DNA from 4 places in the Streptomyces sp. NPDC002773 genome. Region 1 is predicted to be linked to each of the others. Evidence: riboswitches for the same ligand, from Rfam matches in the RefSeq annotation. Region 1 holds a riboswitch; each other region holds the start of a gene.
What was found. A riboswitch is a leader RNA that binds a small molecule or an ion and turns the genes downstream of it on or off. The one in region 1 is predicted to bind cyclic di-AMP.
Positions count from the first base shown of each region.

Region 2: it holds a riboswitch for cyclic di-AMP, as region 1 does, so the genes downstream of both, ABT034_RS28020 (LysM peptidoglycan-binding domain-containing protein) here and ABT034_RS05130 (M23 family metallopeptidase) in region 1, are expected to answer to the same signal.
Region 3: it holds a riboswitch for cyclic di-AMP, as region 1 does, so the genes downstream of both, ABT034_RS22425 (C40 family peptidase) here and ABT034_RS05130 (M23 family metallopeptidase) in region 1, are expected to answer to the same signal.
Region 4: it holds a riboswitch for cyclic di-AMP, as region 1 does, so the genes downstream of both, ABT034_RS06595 (LysM peptidoglycan-binding domain-containing M23 family metallopeptidase) here and ABT034_RS05130 (M23 family metallopeptidase) in region 1, are expected to answer to the same signal.

Region 1 covers NZ_JBEOVO010000002.1:540,973-545,160, reverse strand. The annotation lists gene ABT034_RS05135 (PrsW family intramembrane metalloprotease) at 1-387, shown strand, start outside; gene ABT034_RS05130 (M23 family metallopeptidase) at 445-1,605, opposite strand; cyclic di-AMP (ydaO/yuaA leader) riboswitch at 1,617-1,763, opposite strand; gene ABT034_RS05125 (PP2C family protein-serine/threonine phosphatase) at 1,965-3,176, opposite strand; gene ABT034_RS05120 (MerR family transcriptional regulator) at 3,317-4,057, opposite strand; tRNA gene ABT034_RS05115 (tRNA-Met) at 4,175-4,188, opposite strand, start outside.
Region 2 covers NZ_JBEOVO010000030.1:15,130-19,317, reverse strand. The annotation lists gene ABT034_RS28035 (alpha/beta fold hydrolase) at 1-456, opposite strand, end outside; gene ABT034_RS28030 (nitroreductase family deazaflavin-dependent oxidoreductase) at 625-1,062, shown strand; gene ABT034_RS28025 (DUF6197 family protein) at 1,139-1,783, opposite strand; cyclic di-AMP (ydaO/yuaA leader) riboswitch at 2,127-2,310, shown strand; gene ABT034_RS28020 (LysM peptidoglycan-binding domain-containing protein) at 2,315-3,193, shown strand; gene ABT034_RS28015 (alpha/beta family hydrolase) at 3,177-4,188, opposite strand, start outside.
Region 3 covers NZ_JBEOVO010000019.1:16,995-21,182, reverse strand. The annotation lists gene bioB (biotin synthase BioB) at 1-272, opposite strand, end outside; gene ABT034_RS22435 (8-amino-7-oxononanoate synthase) at 416-1,603, shown strand; gene ABT034_RS22430 (ATP-binding protein) at 1,766-2,203, shown strand; gene ABT034_RS22425 (C40 family peptidase) at 2,219-2,695, opposite strand; cyclic di-AMP (ydaO/yuaA leader) riboswitch at 2,699-2,829, opposite strand; gene ABT034_RS22420 (hypothetical protein) at 3,220-3,525, opposite strand; gene ABT034_RS22415 (ATP-dependent Clp protease proteolytic subunit) at 3,533-4,156, opposite strand.
Region 4 covers NZ_JBEOVO010000003.1:298,384-302,571, reverse strand. The annotation lists gene ABT034_RS06600 (SGNH/GDSL hydrolase family protein) at 1-768, opposite strand, end outside; gene ABT034_RS06595 (LysM peptidoglycan-binding domain-containing M23 family metallopeptidase) at 930-1,952, opposite strand; cyclic di-AMP (ydaO/yuaA leader) riboswitch at 1,955-2,115, opposite strand; gene ABT034_RS06590 (tyrosine-protein phosphatase) at 2,504-3,325, shown strand; gene ABT034_RS06585 (DUF6126 family protein) at 3,335-3,490, opposite strand; gene ABT034_RS06580 (helix-turn-helix domain-containing protein) at 3,543-4,188, opposite strand, start outside.

The DNA of each region.
Region 1 (4,188 bases):
CAGCGGGAGCTGCGGACGATATCCGGCGAGCTCCCGGCGTACGCGGCGGCCGGCTGGCTCTCCCCCACGGAGCCGCTGGCGCTCTCCTCGATGCGGGCCCGTCAGCTGGCCCGTTCGTTCGCGGCCCGGACGTACGGCCCGCCGGCCGCGCGGGCGGTGGGCGAGTACGAGTCCTTCGCGACGACCCTGGCGTTCCTCAGGGACCGGGCCCGGCGCGGCACGGCCGGGCCCGACTTCACGGCCCGCGAGCAGGAGCTGCTCCACCACCTGTGGCAGCGCCGCGAGGTCGCCTCGCCCGCGCTCACGTACGCGGCCAGGGCCACCGGCCGGGCCTGGTCGCCGCCGCAGTACCTGGACTACGACGGCTACAACCCGTACCGGAGCTGAGCCGAGGGCCCCAGGCTCTCGGGCACCCGGGCTCTCGGGCTCTCGGGCTCTCGGGCCTCAGACCGTCAGGCCCTTCGAGCGGAGCCATTCCGCCGGGTCGATGCCGGTGCCGTCGGGCGTGTGCACCTCCATGTGGAGGTGGGCGCCGGTGACGTTGCCGGTGGCGCCGACACGGCCGATCGTCTCGCCGGTGCCCACGGTCTGGCCGACGCCGACCGTCATGGACGACAGGTGGCAGTACCAGACCTCGGTGCCGTCCTCCAGCTCCAGGACGATCCGGTAGCCGTACGAGCCGGACCAGCCCGCCGACTTCACGGTGGCGCCGTGGACCGCCTTGAGCGGGGTGCCGGTGGGGGCGGCGAAGTCGAGGCCCGTGTGGTGACCGGAGGACCACATCGAACCGGACTGCATGTAGGTGGCGCTGACGGAGTACGAGGAGAGCGGCATCGAGTAGCTCGCGGCGAGCTGCGCGAGGCGCTCGGCCTCGGCCTTCGCTGCGGCTTCTGCCTCCGCCTTCGCCTTGGCCTCGGCCTCGGCCTTCGCCTTCGCCTCCGCGGCCGCCTTCTCCGCGGCCTCGGCCTTGGCCGCGGCCTCCGCCGCCGCCTTCTCGGCGGCCGCCTTCTCCGCCGCGGCCTTCTCGGCGGCGTCCGCGGACGCCTGCTGCTGCTCGGCCTGCTGGAGGATGCGGGCGCGCAGGGCCTCGCCCGCGTCGGCGGTGCCGGTCGCCGTCCTCGTGGCCTGCTCGGCCGTCCCCGCCTGCTCGGTCTTCCCGGCCTGCTCGGTGTCGAAGGTCGTGTACGTGGCGGCGGTGAGCGGGTTCGGGTTGGAGCGGGCCGCACCGGCGGCCACCGTGTCGTCGCCGGCGCCCGAGCCCGTACCCGCGTCCTCGTCCGGGAGGAGGTCGCCGACGCCGGGGAGGTCGTGGGCGTCGGGCAGGTTTAGGTCGGGGAGGTCCGGCAAGGAGATGGCCACGGGAGGCTTCTCCTGCGCGGTGGCGAGGCCGCCCGCGCCGACGGCCGCGATGACACCGACACCGAGGACGGTGGAGGAGCGGGCGAAGTTGGACCGCTGCTTGACGACCCGGTGCCGGCCGCCGGAGCGGCTCTGGGCGCGGAGGGAATCCTCGGTGGGGTTCCACTCGGTGCCCGGCGCGGCGGGACCCGCACCACCACCGAAGGCGTCGAAGGGAGCCTCGGGGGCAGGGGTGTTGGACGCCACGAAAGGGCGCTCCTTTCCTTCCTTCTCGCCTACCGGGTTAGCTGACGGGTTCGGAGCAGGAAGGTCTCCTACGGGCACGGTCGCACAGGTGCGAAGGGCCCGATTCACCCCAATTGGTGGTTCCCCGGTTCCTTTTCAGGATTCGGCGCGTGCGCACGGTGCCGCCTCTTGCGGCGGCTGGGACGACCGCGCTGCGTTATCGAACGTTAATAGACGGGGGGTCCTGATTCCAAGCCGTTCCTCTTGATCATTCATTGAATTGGGAGGGAATGGTCCGAGTTGACCGTCCTTCAGGAGGCGCCGCCCAAACCTCCGCGATCTGACGTTATGTCAATTGTTATCGCAGCGACACCTCTCGACTACGACTGGTGACCGGGCCCGCCCGGCGGCACCACCGGCATCGTGCGGCGCCGCTCCGGCTGCCCCGTCGCCGGACGGCTCAGCGCGAGCAGCGCCATGTCGTCCGTCGCCCCGCCGCCCGTGTGCAGCCGTACGTCGTCCACCAGCGCGTCCAGCAACTCCTCGGGCCCCGGGAAGATCCGCCCGGCGAGGCGTTCGCCCGGGTCGTAGAAGACTCCCCCCGCGTTCCGTGCCTCCGAGAGGCCGTCGGTGTAGAAGAGCAGCGTCGCGCCCGGCGGGTACGGCCGCCCCTCGGCCCGGTCCGGCCACACCGCCAGATCGCCCATGCCGAGCGGCAGCGCCGGCTCGGTCGGCTCCAGCGTGTCCAGGCGCCCGTCCGCGTACAGCATCAGCGGCGGCGGATGCCCGCGGTTGACGATCCGTACGAAACCGTCGAAGGTGCCGCTCCCGTCGCCGCGCGGGATCTCGGCCAGAACGGCGGTGGTGAACCCCTCGAAGGCGTCGAGCCCGTCCCTGCGGGTCCCCTCGCGGGCCAGCGCCCGCTCCAGGCGCTGCGCCACGCCCTCCAGGCTCCGCTCCTGCTCGGCCGCCTCCCGGAAGGCCCCGATGACGACGGCCACGGCCTCGACCGCCTCCATCCCCTTGCCCCGGACGTCCCCGACCACGAGCCGCACCCCGTAGGGGGTGTCCTGGACGGCGAACAGGTCGCCGCCGATGAACGCGTCCGCCTGCGCCGCCTCGTAACGGGCCGCGCACTGCAGCCCGCCGATCCGCTCGGCCGGCGTCGGCAGCACGGCCTTCTGGGCGGTCTCCGCGATGACCCGCGCCGAGGCGAGCCGCTCACCGCTCCTCCGTACGACCCGGCTGACGAGGAGGGCCAGCGCGGAGACGGTGAGGACGGTCAGGGTCTCGGTCAGGGTCGGGACCTCGTCGGCGGTGCCGTTGTAGAGGTGCAGCCCGACGGAGGCGAGGACGGCGGCGATCCCGGTCAGGAGCGTCGTGAGGGTGGAGAAGAAGGGCGCGGCGATCAGCGGGGCGGCGGAGAAGAGCGGTGCGGCGGTGTACGCGGGCGGTGTCAGCAGGTCGAAGACGACCCCGCCGGCGATGACCAGCGGCGGCAGCGCGCGGATGAACCGCCGGGCGCGCCCGTACGAGCGGCGGCCCTCACCGCCCCGCCGCCCACCGCCGCCCGCTCCTAGGGGGTGCCCCACCTGTGCTCTCCTGCCCGGTCCGTACCCGGCCGCGGTCCGCACCGCGCCTCTCCAGGGTGGCCGCCGCCCCGCCGTGCGGCGACTTCCGCGGGGCCGACTGGCGTACGGGGCGGCCTCCTCACTCCGGGCGCGCGGTTCCGTCAGAGGTTCCGCTCCGCGTAGATCTCCATCGCGTCCCGGACGAGGACCGCGGTCCCCTCACCGTGCTTGTCGTAGTGCGCGGTGAAGCGCGGGTCGTCGACGTACATCCGGCCGAGACCGATCACGTACTCCTTGCTCGGGGCCGTCGTGTGCGACAGCCACGCGACCTGGCGCCGCGCGATCGCCTGCACCTCGTCGCTGCCGGCGGCGAGGCCCTCCCCGAGCGCCCGGGCGAAGTCGCGGGCGATGCCGGACTGCTCGTCCATGAACGCTTTCCGCTGCCCGGCACCGAGCGAACGCCACCAGCGGTCACCCTGCTCGTACGCGTCGCGGCCCCAGCGCTCGGTGACCTCCTCCTCGTACACCGTGTGGTCGAAACCGTCGAACACTTCGTCGGCCATGAGTGCGTCTCCGTTCTCGGTCTTGTGGAGAGTGGTCCGCACCGACGCGATCTGGCGTCCGATGCGCTCGCGCTCCTGCTCCAGGAGGGCGAGATGGGTGCGGAGGGCGGCGGACGTGTCCCGCTGCCCCGCGAGGACCTCGGCGATGGCGGGCAGCGAGAGCCCCAGCTCGCGCAGCAGCAGGATCCGCTGCAGCCGCACGAGCGCCGCCTGGTCGTAGTACCGGTAACCGTTCGCGCCGATCCGGCTCGGCTCCAGCAGTCCGCGCTCTCCGTAGTGCCGGAGGGTGCGGCTGGTGGTGCCGGCCTTCTTGGCGATCTCTTGGATCGACCACTCCATACCGAGAACGCTAAATCTTGACGTCGCGTCAAGGTCAAGCGGAGAAGTGCCGGGAAACGGGCAATACGACGAAGGCCCGGATCCAGTGACTGGATCCGGGCCTTCGTTGCTACTGAGTAGCGGGGACAGGA
Region 2 (4,188 bases), on a different contig from region 1:
CCGGGCGAACCCCTTCGCGACGAACGCGTCCTCGTCCTGAGCGGCCACCGGGGAGCTGAATGCGCCGCCGCCCGCGTACAGGTTCGGCTCCGCGACCACGAGCCGGGCCACGAGGTCCGGGCGCGCCGCCACGAGATGGATCGTCACGGCGCCGCCCATGGAGTGCCCGACGAGGTCGACGCCCGTGAGTCCGAGGTGGTCGAGGACGGCGGCCACCGCCGCCGCCTGGGACTCCATGCGGTAGTCGAAGGCGGCGGGCCGGTCGCTCAGCCCGTGGCCGAGGAGGTCCACGAGCAGGGCCCGGGAGCCGCCGAGGGCGGGGTGGGCCGCGATGTGGGCGAAGTCCGACGCCGCCGTGCACCCGAGTCCGTGGACGAACACCCGCACGGGCCCGTCTCCGGGCAGGTCGATCCACCGGATGTACGCCCGCTGGTCCGCGAGGAACAACTCCCGCATGCCGACCACTCTCCCCTGCGCCGCCACTCGTACCGTCAGGAGCCACCCTATGAGTCGGCACTGACAACGCATCGGCCAGGACGGCCGGGACGCGGGCGGGTCCGTCCGCTAGCGTCGGGGGGACGCGGCAGACAGCCGGTGACAGCGGACGCCCCCGAAAGGATCTCCATGCCCCTCGAAGGCGAATACGAGCCCAGCCCCTCGGCGTGGGTGCGCAACCAGGTCGAGCTGTACGAGTCGTCCGGCGGCACCAAGGGCACGACCATGCGCGGTCTGCCCGTCGTCCTGGTCACGAACGTCGGCGCGAGGAGCGGCAAGCTCCGCAAGACGCCGCTCATGCGGGTCGAGCACGAGGGGGCGTACGCGCTCGTCGCGTCGAACGGCGGGGCGGTGAAGCACCCCGTCTGGTACCACAACCTCGTCGCCTCGCCGCTCGTGGAACTCCGCGACGGCACGCGCGTCTGGGACATGAAGGCGCGTCTGGTCACCGGCGAGGAGCGCCGGGCGTGGTGGGAGCGGGCCGTCGCCGCGTTCCCCGACTACGCCGACTACCAGCGCAAGACCGACCGCGAGATCCCCCTGTTCGTCGTCGAGCGGACCGAGTAGGAGCCGGAGGGACCGCCGTCGACCCGGCCGAGCTCGCCACCGAGCCCGGCCGGTGGTCCACACGGCGGAAGGCCGCTCAGCGGCCGGCGTGCGCGGCGCGGTGGATGGTGGCGTCGAGGAGGGCGAGGGCGTCGGCGGCGGTACGGCCGGGGGCCCGGTTCCACGGCCCGATCAGCTCCTGCCAGCCCCGTGACCGCAGCTCGGCCATGATCCAGGCGGCGGCCTCGTTCATCGTCGTCGCGCTGCCGTAGCCGAGGCGGTGGGCGGCGAGCAGGGCGCCGCAGACGCATCGGGCCCCCCGGGCGTCCCGCAGCTTGTACGGCGCGTTCTGCCAGCCCCACTCCGCCAGGACGAGGCGCGCGTAGCCGAGGTGGACCGAGGGGCGCAGTTCGGGCTGGCCGAGGCGCCGCCAGGCGTGCAGCTTGTCGGGGAGTACGGCTCCGATCCGGCCCGGGAGCCGGCGTTCGGCGGGCAGGGGCGGCGGCAGCGCGTCGAGCGCGTCGGCGACGAGCCGGTCCACGGGCAGGGTGAGCAGAGTCCGCCATCTCTCGGAGTCCGACTCCGTGTCCGGCACCGGGGCCGGCGCGGGGGCGGGAGTACCCGCGGGCGGTGGCGCGGCGGTCAAGTCCGTGACGATCCGCTGCCAGGTGGCGCTCTCGTAGAGGGCGGCGGCCTCACGGTCGAGGGCGTCGGGGCTGATCAGGGAGGCGGAGGGGGACATCCGGGCGGCTCCTCGGTCGGGGTGGCACCATCCTTCAGCACGAATGTCGGGTTTGCGCGTTATGCCCTTGAGTGCCCCTGCGATCGACAGGGCTTTTCCGGCGCTCTCGCCTATTAACCGAATTAAGGCGCATTTTCGGACATTGAACACCTGGTGACGCGACTCACTTTCCCAGGGGCTCCCCCGCCTCCTGACCCGGCGCGAGCCCCGCCGCGCAAGGAAGTTCGGCGGACCGGAAGAACGGTCGATCTTGAATTCGGAGAATTCCGTGATCCTTTCACCGGGCCCGTCGACCCGCCCCTCTTGTTCTCCGTCGCATTACTGGCCTACGGTCACCTCCATTCGAGCGGATCGCCGAATCCTGCCACCGCTCGAAATACCTCCCTTTTCACCCGACGGCAGGAGCGGGGGACCCACGAATACGCCGGCCCGGATTCCGGAACGGCTCGGGGTGAAGCCGCGTGCGCGCGGCCGGACATCTCCAGTCCGAACCCGACAGCTCACCCCGAAGGCGCCGGAGAGGAATCCGTCATGCCTGCACACGGTAAGCACCGCCGCCCCCGACGCCACCCCGTCTCGCGTGGAATCGCGCTGGTCGGAACGGGTGGAGCCGCCCTGGCCCTCCCGTTGATCGCCCCCGCCGCAGCCGGCGCCGCGCCCGTTTCCGGAGCTCCGGAACTCGCTGCCCGGCCCGCCGCCGCCCTCGCCGCTCCCGCCGTCGCGGCCGCGGCCAAGGCCCCGACCGCACCGGCCGCCGCCCGCACCTACACGGTCGTCAGCGGCGACTCGCTTTCCCTGATCGCCCAGAAGAAGGGAATTCAGGGCGGCTGGAAGACCCTTTACCAGGCCAACAAGAGCGTGGTGGGTGACAACCCGTCACTTATTCGTCCCGGCCTTGAACTGACGCTCGGTCGGGATTCCGCGAAGGCCGCTCCCGCGAAGGCGAAGAAGACCGGTTCGGCCGATCGGGCGAGCCGCTCCGAGCGCCGTCCCGCCGCCCCGGCCGTCGCCAAGGACACGGGCGCCTCCGCGGCGCAGGCCGCTCCCGCCGCCGCTCCCGTCCAGGCCGCCCCGGCCGCCGCCCAGTACGCGAACAACCTCGACGGCTGGATCCGGGAGTCGCTGGACATCATGTCCCAGCGCGGCATCCCCGGTTCCTACGACGGGATCCTCCGCAACATCATGCGCGAGTCGTCCGGCAACCCCCAGGCCATCAACCTCTGGGACTCCAACGCCGTGGCCGGAACGCCCTCGAAGGGCCTCCTCCAGGTGATCCAGCCGACCTTCGACGCGTACCACGTGCCGGGCACGTCCACGGACCTGTTCGACCCGGTCGCCAACATCACGGCCGCCTGCAACTACGCGGCCGACCGCTACGGCTCCATCGACAACGTCAACGGGCCCTACTGATCCCGCTGGTCGCGAAGTGCCGGGTGAACCAGGAGCCGGCGAGTTCCGCCACCTGCTCCAGGGCACCCGGCTCCTCGAACAGATGGGTGGCGCCCTCCACGACGGCGAGCCGGTGCTCGCAGCGCAGCCGGGACCCGGCCCGCCGGTTGAGGTCGAGGACCAGCTCGTCCCTGCCTCCCACCACGAGCAGCGTCGGGGCCCTGACCTGGGCCAGGTGGTCGGCCGCCAGGTCGGGCCGGCCACCGCGTGAGACGACGGCGGCCACGGAGGACGCGGGATCGGCCGCCGCCCACAGCGCGGCGGCGGCTCCCGTACTCGCCCCGAAGTAGCCGAGCGGGAGGCCGCCGGTCGCGGGCCGGCCCGCGAGCCAGGCCGTGGCGTCGGCGAGACGGCCGGCGAGCAGCGGGGTGTCGAAGACCCGGGCCCTGTCCCCCGCCTCGGCCTCGGTGAGCAGGTCGAAGAGGAGCGTTCCTAGGCCCGCCCCGTTGAGTGCCGCCGCGACCGCCCCGTTGCGGGGGCTGTGCCGGCTGCTGCCGCTCCCATGGGCGAACAGGACGATGCCGGCGGCGTTCTCGGGCACAGCGAGGTGCCCGTTGAGCGTGGCCCCGGCGGCGGGGATCCGTACGTCCTCCGCGTGGACGATTGGCCCGCGCGTGGCCCGGTTCCGGTCCAGGCAGGCGATGACCTCCGCGTCGGGGGTCTGCGCGAAGTCCCGGTAGAACTGTCCGATCGCGTAGAACATCTCCGGCGTGTGGACGCTCACGGTCTCGTCGGCCTCCCCGCCGAGCCGGGCCGTCCATCCCGGCGGCGCGACCGGTACCGCGAGGACGATCCGGGCGGCGCCCCGGGCGCGTACCACCCGGCAGGCCGCCAGGGCCGTGGCCCCGGTCGCGAGGCCGTCGTCGACGACGAGGACCGTCCGCCCGTCGAGGGGCACGGAGGGCCTGCTGCCCCGGTAGCGCCGGGCCCTGTGGTCGAGCTCGGCGTGCTCGCGC
Region 3 (4,188 bases), on a different contig from region 1:
TCGGGCTTCAGCCAGGTGTACTTGAGGATCTCGGCCTTGGAGCCGAGCCGCTGGGAGCAGTACGAGCAGTCCTCGGGGCACAGCCCGGACTTCAGGTTCACCAGGTAGTTGAGCTTCACCCGGCGCCCGAACCACTGGCGGCGCACCTTGCCGGCCGCCGCCACCACATCGAGCAGTTCGTCGTCGGAGGTCGCCAGGACGGCGAGCGCTTCTTCACGGGTCGGCAGCTCGCGCCGCAGCCCCTTCTCCACCAGCGTGTTCAGGAGGTCCATAACCGCTGATCCTTGCCTACCGCCCACCCCGGGGCCAAGGAGGAACCGAACAAACGCCCCCGATAGAGGTGTGTGGATGACCACATCCCGACCTCGGCACCCTCCGGTTAGGGTCTGTGCGCTGCCTACAAAAGGATCGCCGCATGTCACAGGCCGACGACGCACGGGCCGCGGGCCCGCGCCGTACCGCGTTCGACTGGACCGACGGCGAGGCGCGCCGCCGGGCGGAGGCCGGTCTCGTCCGGGTGCTGCGGCCCCGGCCGGCCGAGTCGGAGCTGCTGGACCTGGCGAGCAACGACTACCTCGGGCTCACCCGCCGCGCGGAGGTCACTGAGGCGGCGGCCGAGGCCGCGAGGCGCTGGGGCGCGGGCTCCACCGGCTCCCGGCTCGTCACCGGCACCACCCGGCTGCACACCCGCCTGGAGCGCGAACTCGCCGATTTCTGCGGTTTCGAGGCGGCCCTCGTCTTCTCCTCCGGCTACACCGCCAACCTCGCCGCCCTGACGGCGCTCGGCGGCCGGGACTCGCTGATCATCTCCGACGCGTCCAACCACGCCTCGATCGTCGACGGCTGCCGCCTCGCGCGCGCCGAGACGGCCGTCGTCCCGCACACCGACCCCGAGGCCGTGGCCAAGACCCTCGACGCGCATCCGGGGCGGCGGGCCCTGGTCGTCAGCGACTCCGTCTTCTCCGTCGACGGCGACAAGGCCCCGCTGCCGGAGCTCGCCTCGGCCTGCCGCGCGCACGGCGCCGGGCTCGTGGTGGACGACGCCCACGGCCTCGGCGTCCTCGGCGTTGGGGGCCGGGGCGCCCTCCACGAAGCCGGGCTCGCGGGCGACGAGGACGTCGTGGCCACGCTGACCCTCTCCAAGTCCCTCGGCAGCCAGGGCGGCGCCGTCCTCGGCCCGGCCCGGGTGATCGAGCACCTGGTGAACGCGGCCCGCACCTTCATCTTCGACACCGGGCTCGCCCCGGCCGCCGCGGGCGGCGCGCTGGCGAGCCTCCGGCTGCTGGCGGCCGAGCCGGGCCTCGCCGGGCGGGCCCGTACCGTCGCCACCACGCTGTACGGGCTGCTCACCGAGGCGGGCCTCACGGCGGCCCGGCCCGACGCGGCCGTGGTGTCGGTGCGCGCCCCCTCCCCCGAGGCTGCCCTGCGTTGGGCGGCGGACTGCCGCGAGCAGGGCCTCGCGGTCGGCTGCTTCCGGCCCCCGTCCGTACCCGACGGCATCTCGCGGCTGCGCCTCACGGCACGCGCCGATCTGACGGACGCGCAGATCGGGCGCGCGGTGGAGACGATCCTGAGGACCGCGCCCGCCGCCCGGCAGGGGTGAACGTCGGCCCAAGGGCGTTCCCGGGCACCATAGTTCACCGCTTCGGGCGACAGATGGGGACATATCTTGGTGGAACGCCGCCCGGCGCGGCACGATCGGTGGCACTCTGACGCGAAGCGCGATCCGGGGCAGCGGCCCCGGCGGGAAAGGGACAGCGTCGCCATGGCAGATCACCAGGAAGCATCTCTCACGCTGCCGAGCGACCCCGCCTCGGTCCCCACGGCCCGGCGGTACGTCGCGGACGTCCTCGCCGGCTGGGGCCTCGACGGCGCCGCGGACGTCGCGGACTCGATCCGTCTGATCGTCTCCGAACTGGCCACCAACGCCGTCCTCCACACCCTCGGCCAGTCGCCCACCTTCACGGTGGAGGTCCGCCTCGAGCGGGAGGAGCGGCTTCACATCGGCGTCACCGACAGCCACCCCCGCCGGCCCCGCCGCCTCCCGGCGGCGGTCCAGCAGGACAACGGCCGGGGCATGGTCATCATCCGTGTCCTGGCGGCGGAGGCGGGCGGCCGTCTCTCGGTCACTCCGACCGAGGACGGCGGCAAGACGGTCTGGATCACGATCCCGTGGACCGCGGCCCCCCTGGCGAGCTGCTAGCGCCTGTCCTCCGGGTCATCGGACGCGGCCGTAGTAGACCTTCGACGACCAGATCTTGTCGAGCTTCACCCAGGATCCCGACTTGGGCGAGTGCCAGATCTTGCCGCTGCCGGCGTAGATCCCCACGTGGTACACCCTCCCGCCGGAGTGGAAGAAGACCAGGTCCCCCTTCTGCCTGGTGGAGGCGGAGATGTGCTGGGTCTTGTTGTACTGCTGCTGCGCGGTACGGGGCAGCGACTTGCCCGCCTTCTTGTACGCGTAGAGCGTCAGACCGGAGCAGTCGAACCTGGAGGGTCCGGCGCTCCCGTAGCCGTACGGGGCTCCCTTCTTGGACGCGGCGACGCTCAGTGCCTTGTTCGCGTGCGTGGTGGCTGCCTGGGCCTCCGATGCCGCACCTGGTGCGAGCAGCGTGCCGCCGACGGCGGCGAGGGTGAGAGCCGAGACGGCTCCGGCCCGGGACAGCAGGGACGGGACGTGCATCTGCGCAGTCATGCGCAACCCTTCGTCAGCCGCCTGCGAAGGATGACCTGTCGGGTTCGGGCTGGCGAAGATGCCCGGCCGCGGTCGCGGCTTCACCCCAAGGGACGGCCCCGCTGCCGAAACAGCGCGTACGCCCCGTAAAAATCGGGTCCTCCACTCCTGCCGATCCACTCCTGTCGACCAGACGTCCGGGACAGCGGCAGGACTCGGCGTCCGCCCGGACCGCCCCGCCGCGGCGGCGGGGGCTTGTCGTCGACAGGGATCTTGACCCACACCCAGGGTGAAATCCGAGCTGAAACGGCGATATGTGAGGCTCCTCACGACTGATCCGTTCGGGTGGACAGGACGCATTCGTAATCTTCGGAGGTTTGGCCAACGAGCCCCGCACCAGGGGTGGAACGCCCCATTCCGCCAGATGTGTACACGTGGTGCGCAAGTCACCCAAGCTATTTGTCGACTCATCGACTACGCCGAACGAGGGAGTGTTTCTGCGGCACATGTCGGCCGTACGGACCTCGACACGACACGACGAAATGTCAACTCGCGCGTGGTCCCGGGACGGTGACCCGACCGGTCCTGCGATCCCCGTCCAACACCCGCAGAGCACGCGCCAATGTGTCCGCGTGCACCTCGCTCTCACCCCGTGCGTGCATCAGCGTCAGCGCTTCGCGCAGCGCCTCGGCCCGCCCCACCAGGGCCTGTGCCGCCCGTAGCGCTCCATAGGTATGCGTACCTCTGGATGGATTGATCTTCCCCAGGAGGTCGACGACTTCGAGGTACGCGTCGACGAGTTCACCCTCGGCCCGGGTCAGGGCCGGCAGCGGCGGCAGCTCGGGGACCACGGCCGGCTCACCGCGCCGCGCCGCCGCCGGTCGCGCGCCGGCTGGTGATCACATGATCCACCAGGCCGTACGCGACCGCAGCGGGCGCGTCCAGGACGGTCAGACGGTCCAGGTCGGCGTCGATCCGCTCCCGGGGCTGTCCCGTGTGCTCGGCGAACGCCCCGGCCACCAGGGCGCGCTGCCTGAGCAGTTCGCGCGCGTGGAGGTCGAGGTCGCTCGGCTGCCCCTGCATCGGCTCGTCCAGGGCGGGCTGACGGAGCGTGACCCGGGCGCCGGGGAGCATCAGCCGCTTGCCCGGGGTGCCCGCGGCGAGCAGGAGCGCGGCGGTGGAGGCGGCCTGGCCCAGGCAGGTGGTCTCCACGTCGCAGTGGAGCGAGCGCATCGTGTCGTAGACCGCGGTCGTCGCGGTGATGGAGCCGCCGGGGGAGTTGATGTAGAGCGAGACGTCCTGGCCCGGCGCCGCGTGGTCCAGATACAGGAGCTGGGCGATGACGTCGTTGGCCGAGGTCTCGTCGATGGGTGCCCCGAGGAAGACGATCCGGGACTCGAGGAGCCGGGAGTAGGGGTCGAGGGTCCGGGTTCCGTAGCTGGTCCGCTCCGTGAACTCGGGCAGGACGTGGCGAGCGTGCATGACGGGCACCTCCATCTGTAAAAAATGTACAG
Region 4 (4,188 bases), on a different contig from region 1:
GGCCTCGACGTGGTCGCCGGAGCTCTCGCCGCGCAGCCGGCGCCCGATCCACGGCACGAGGTACTCCTTCGCCCAGTTGATGTCGTCCCTGCGCAGCTCCAGCGAGCCGCGCGGGGGCACCGGCGGCCAGGCCTGGTCCGGGTCGGCGGGCACCGGCAGGCCGAGGACCTGGGCGGCGCGGAGGGCGACCCGGGTGTGCCCCTCGGCGGAGAGGTGCAGCCGGTCGAGGTCCCAGGCACGACGGTCCTGCACGGACCTGAGGGACCACAGGTCCAGGACCGGGCAGTCGTAGCGGTCCGCGATGGCCCGGACGTGGGCGGTGTAGGTGGCGATCTTGCCGCGCAGGTGCCTGAGCACGGGCACGTCACGGGTGTCGAAGCCGGTGGTCACCATGACGGTGCCGACGGCGGAGGTCAGTTCGGCGACGGCGCGCTCGAAGCGCTCGGCCACGTCGTCGGGGTCCGAGCCGGGGCGGATGATGTCGTTGCCGCCGGCGCAGAAGGTCACCAGGTCGGGGGCGAGTTCCTTCGCCCGGGGGACCTGTTCCGCCACGATCTGGTCGAGGAGGCGCCCGCGTACGGCCAGGTTGGCGTAGCGGAAGGCGTCGTGCTCCGGCAGCTGGTCGGCGAGCAGGACCGCGAAGCGGTCCGCCCAGCCGACGTACGCCCCGTCGGGACCGGGGTCCCCGACGCCCTCGGTGAAGCTGTCACCGATCGCCGCGTACGACCCGAATGCGTTCTTGTCTCTTGATCTCGAATCGTCTGCCACGGGAGCACATCCTTCCCTTTTGGATGTGACCTACGCGACCGTAAGGAGGGGTTGACGCCGGGTGACATATGCCACCGATAAAGAAATTGCCAAGCCGGAATAGATGGGGAAACGCCGGTGGCCCGGCACAGGAGTGCCGGGCCACGCGGGGTGTCGGTGCGTCAGAGGGAGACGCCGTGCTGGCGGAGGTAGCCCAGCGGGTCGATGTCGGAGCCGTAGCTCGGGGAGGTGCGGATCTCGAAGTGCAGGTGCGGGCCGGTGGAGTTGCCGGTGGAGCCGGAGAGGCCGATCTGCTGGCCGCCGGTGACGGTCTGGCCGGACGAGACGGAGAGGGAGGAGAGGTGGGCGTACTGGGAGTAGTTGCCGTCGGCGTGCTGGATGACGACCTCGTTGCCGTACGAGCCGCTCCAGCCGGCCGAGACGACCGTGCCGGCGCCGACGGCGCGGACGGTGGTGCCGGAGGAGGCGATGAAGTCGGCACCGGTGTGGTAGCCGGAGGACCACATGGAGCCGGAGGCGCGGTACGGGGTGGAGACGCCGCCGTCGACCGGGGCGACCCAGCCGGCCGCGGAGGTCGAGGCGCCCGTGGACTCCTGCGAAGAGGAGGACGAGCCGGAGTCCGACGACGTGCCGGCGTCCGAGGACGGGGCGGCGGTGGCCGGGGCGGCGACGCGCTCGCTGCCGCGGGAGGCGCGCGGGGTGTCGCCGTTCTTCGAGGAGGTCTCGGCGGACGGCTTCGGGGCGCTCTCGGGGGCGGCCGCCCGGGGCTCGGCGCTCTTCGGGGCGGCGGCCTTGGCGGTGCTCTTGGCGCCGAGCGTGAGCTTCATGCCGGGCAGGATGAGCGAGGGGTCCTCGCCGACGACCTGGCGGTTGTCGGCGTACAGCTTCTGCCAGCCGCCGGCGACGCGGTGGTCGGCGGCGATCTTCGACAGGTAGTCGCCCCGCACGACGGAGTACGTCTTCGGCGCGGCCTTGGCGGCGGGCGCGGCCTTGGCGGCGGCGGGGGCCTTCACCTGGGCAGCGGCGGTGACGGCCTGGCCGGCGGCGGCCGTCTGCTCGGCGGCGTGGGCCCCGGTGGCGCCGAAGAGCGGGAGGGCGACGACGGCGCCTCCCGTACCGGCGGCGGCGATTCCGCGGGTCAGTCGGTTGGTCTTGGTACGGCGGTGCTTACCCGTCGCGGGCATGGCGAATTCCTCTCCGGCGCCTACGAGGTGAGCTGTCGGGTTCGGACTGGAGATGCCCGGCCGCGTTCTCACGCGGCTTCACCCCAAGCCGTCCTGCGTCGCGGGACCGGCGTTTTCCTGGGTCCCCCGCTCCTGCCACACATGGGATGAGTGGGAATTCCGGACGGTGGCAGGATTCGGCGGTCCGACCGGATTGACGGTGACGCTAGACGAGGGGGTCGGCACGGACAAGCCGCTGATTTCCACCGGCTTTCCCCGCCCCGTCTTCCGGCCGGAATTCCGGTCACCCTCTGTGGATGACGGTCCTTCGACGTCCTTTTTCCGTACGGCAATTGGTTCCGGCCGTCGGCCACGATCCGTCACTTCTATGACCCTGCTCACGCGTCCTTGCTCATCTCGCCTGTAAACAGGGCGCGTTATATGTAAGGCCTCAATTCGGACAGATCACCCATTCCCGTCCAGGGGGCTGCGCCGACACCCTCGCGCCTGGATGATTGCCCCAGGAACCGATCTCGCTTCGGGCACCCGAACGCCGACCACCAGGAGCATCCGTGACGCAGCAGCTGCCGCAGGTCCCGCCCATCGAAATGACCGAGCCCGAGCTGGCCGAGGTCCGCAACTTCCGGGACGTGGGCGGCCTGCCGACGACGGACGGCCGGGCCGTCCGCACCGGGCGCCTCTTCCGCAGCGGCCACCTCGCCCACGCGACGGCGGCGGACGCCGCCTTCCTCGACTCGCTGGGGCTGCACACCGTGTTCGACTTCCGGAACGTGGCCGACCGGAAGGTCGAGGGTCCCGACGTCGAGCTGCCCGGCGTACGGAACGTGAACATTCCCCTCAACGATCCGGCGGAGGGCAAGGAGTTCTGGAAGCTGGTGCGCGGCGGCGACATCGCCCAGCTGCGGGAGATCCTCGGCGACGGCAAGGCGGCCGCCAATATGTCCGACTCGTACCGGAAGATGGTGATCGAGCGGACCGCGGAGCACAGCCGGATCCTGCACGCCATGGCGGAGGACAGCCTCCCCGCCCTGATGCACTGCGCGGCCGGCAAGGACCGCGCCGGGCTCTCCATAGCGATCACCCTGCTCGCCCTCGGGGTCGAGCGGGCGGCGATCGAGGCCGACTACGTGAAGTCGAACGACCCACACCGCCGCTACAAGGTGCGCCGCAGCTCCACCGCCCCCGACGCCATGTCGCCCGAGGTGATGGAGCTGCTGAGCCCGCTCTTCGACGCGCGGGTGGAGTACCTGCGGGGCGCCTTCGAGACGATCGAGGCGACCTGGGGCTCGGTGGACGCCTACCTCACCACGGGCCTGAAGCTGGCCCCGGAGACCCGCGAGCGCCTGCGGGAGCGTCTGCTCACCGAGGTGTGAGCCCGCCGCCTACTGGTTCTGGCCGCCCAGCGCGAAGAGCAGGTAGAGGAAGCCGGCGAAGAGGTGGCCGGCGACCAGGTAGGCGAAGAGGCGCAGCACGAGCCCCTTGGGGAACTTGCCCTCCCCGCGCTCCTCACCGGTGACCGGTCGGGACTTGTCGGACATGTCGGTCCTCTCGAAGGAATGAAGAGCCACGAGGAAGGATGCGCCACGGGGCTCAGCGCCGGTGCGGGGTCCCGTCGCCGAGGCACAGCTCGGCCGCGGGGCTCTGCATCAGGGTGTGGACGAACAGCAGCTCCGCCCCGCCGGGGGTGGCGGCGCCGATCCGGTGCGGGGTGAGCGAGTCGAAGTGCGCGCTGTCCCCGGGGTCGAGGACGTGCACGGCCTCGCCGAGCGCGAGCCGCACCCGGCCCTCCAGGACGTGGATCCACTCCTCCCCCGGGTGGACGCGCACGATGTCGGCCCTGGTGGCGTACGGCACGTGGACCCGCAGACACTGCAGGGCGCGCCCGGCACCGCCCGCCTGGCGGTAGACCCAGCCGTCGGCCTCGACGGGTTCGGAGCGGCCGGCCCGGACGACGGGGTCGCGCTCGGCCGGTGCCTCACCGAGGAGCTCGGAGACCGTCGTACCGTAGATGCGGGCGAGGGCGAGCAGCATCGGCAGCGAGGGCTGCCGGTTCCCTGTCTCCAGGCGCGAGAGGTGGGCCGGCGAGAGGCCGGCCCGCTGGGCGGCGGCCTCCAGGGTGAGGCCCCGGCGGCGGCGCAGGCCCCGCAGCTGCGGGGCGACGTCCGGCAGGGCACTCGGGGCGGCGACGTCCGGCAGGCCGCCGGTGGCCGCGACGTCCGGCGGTGCGCCGGAGACG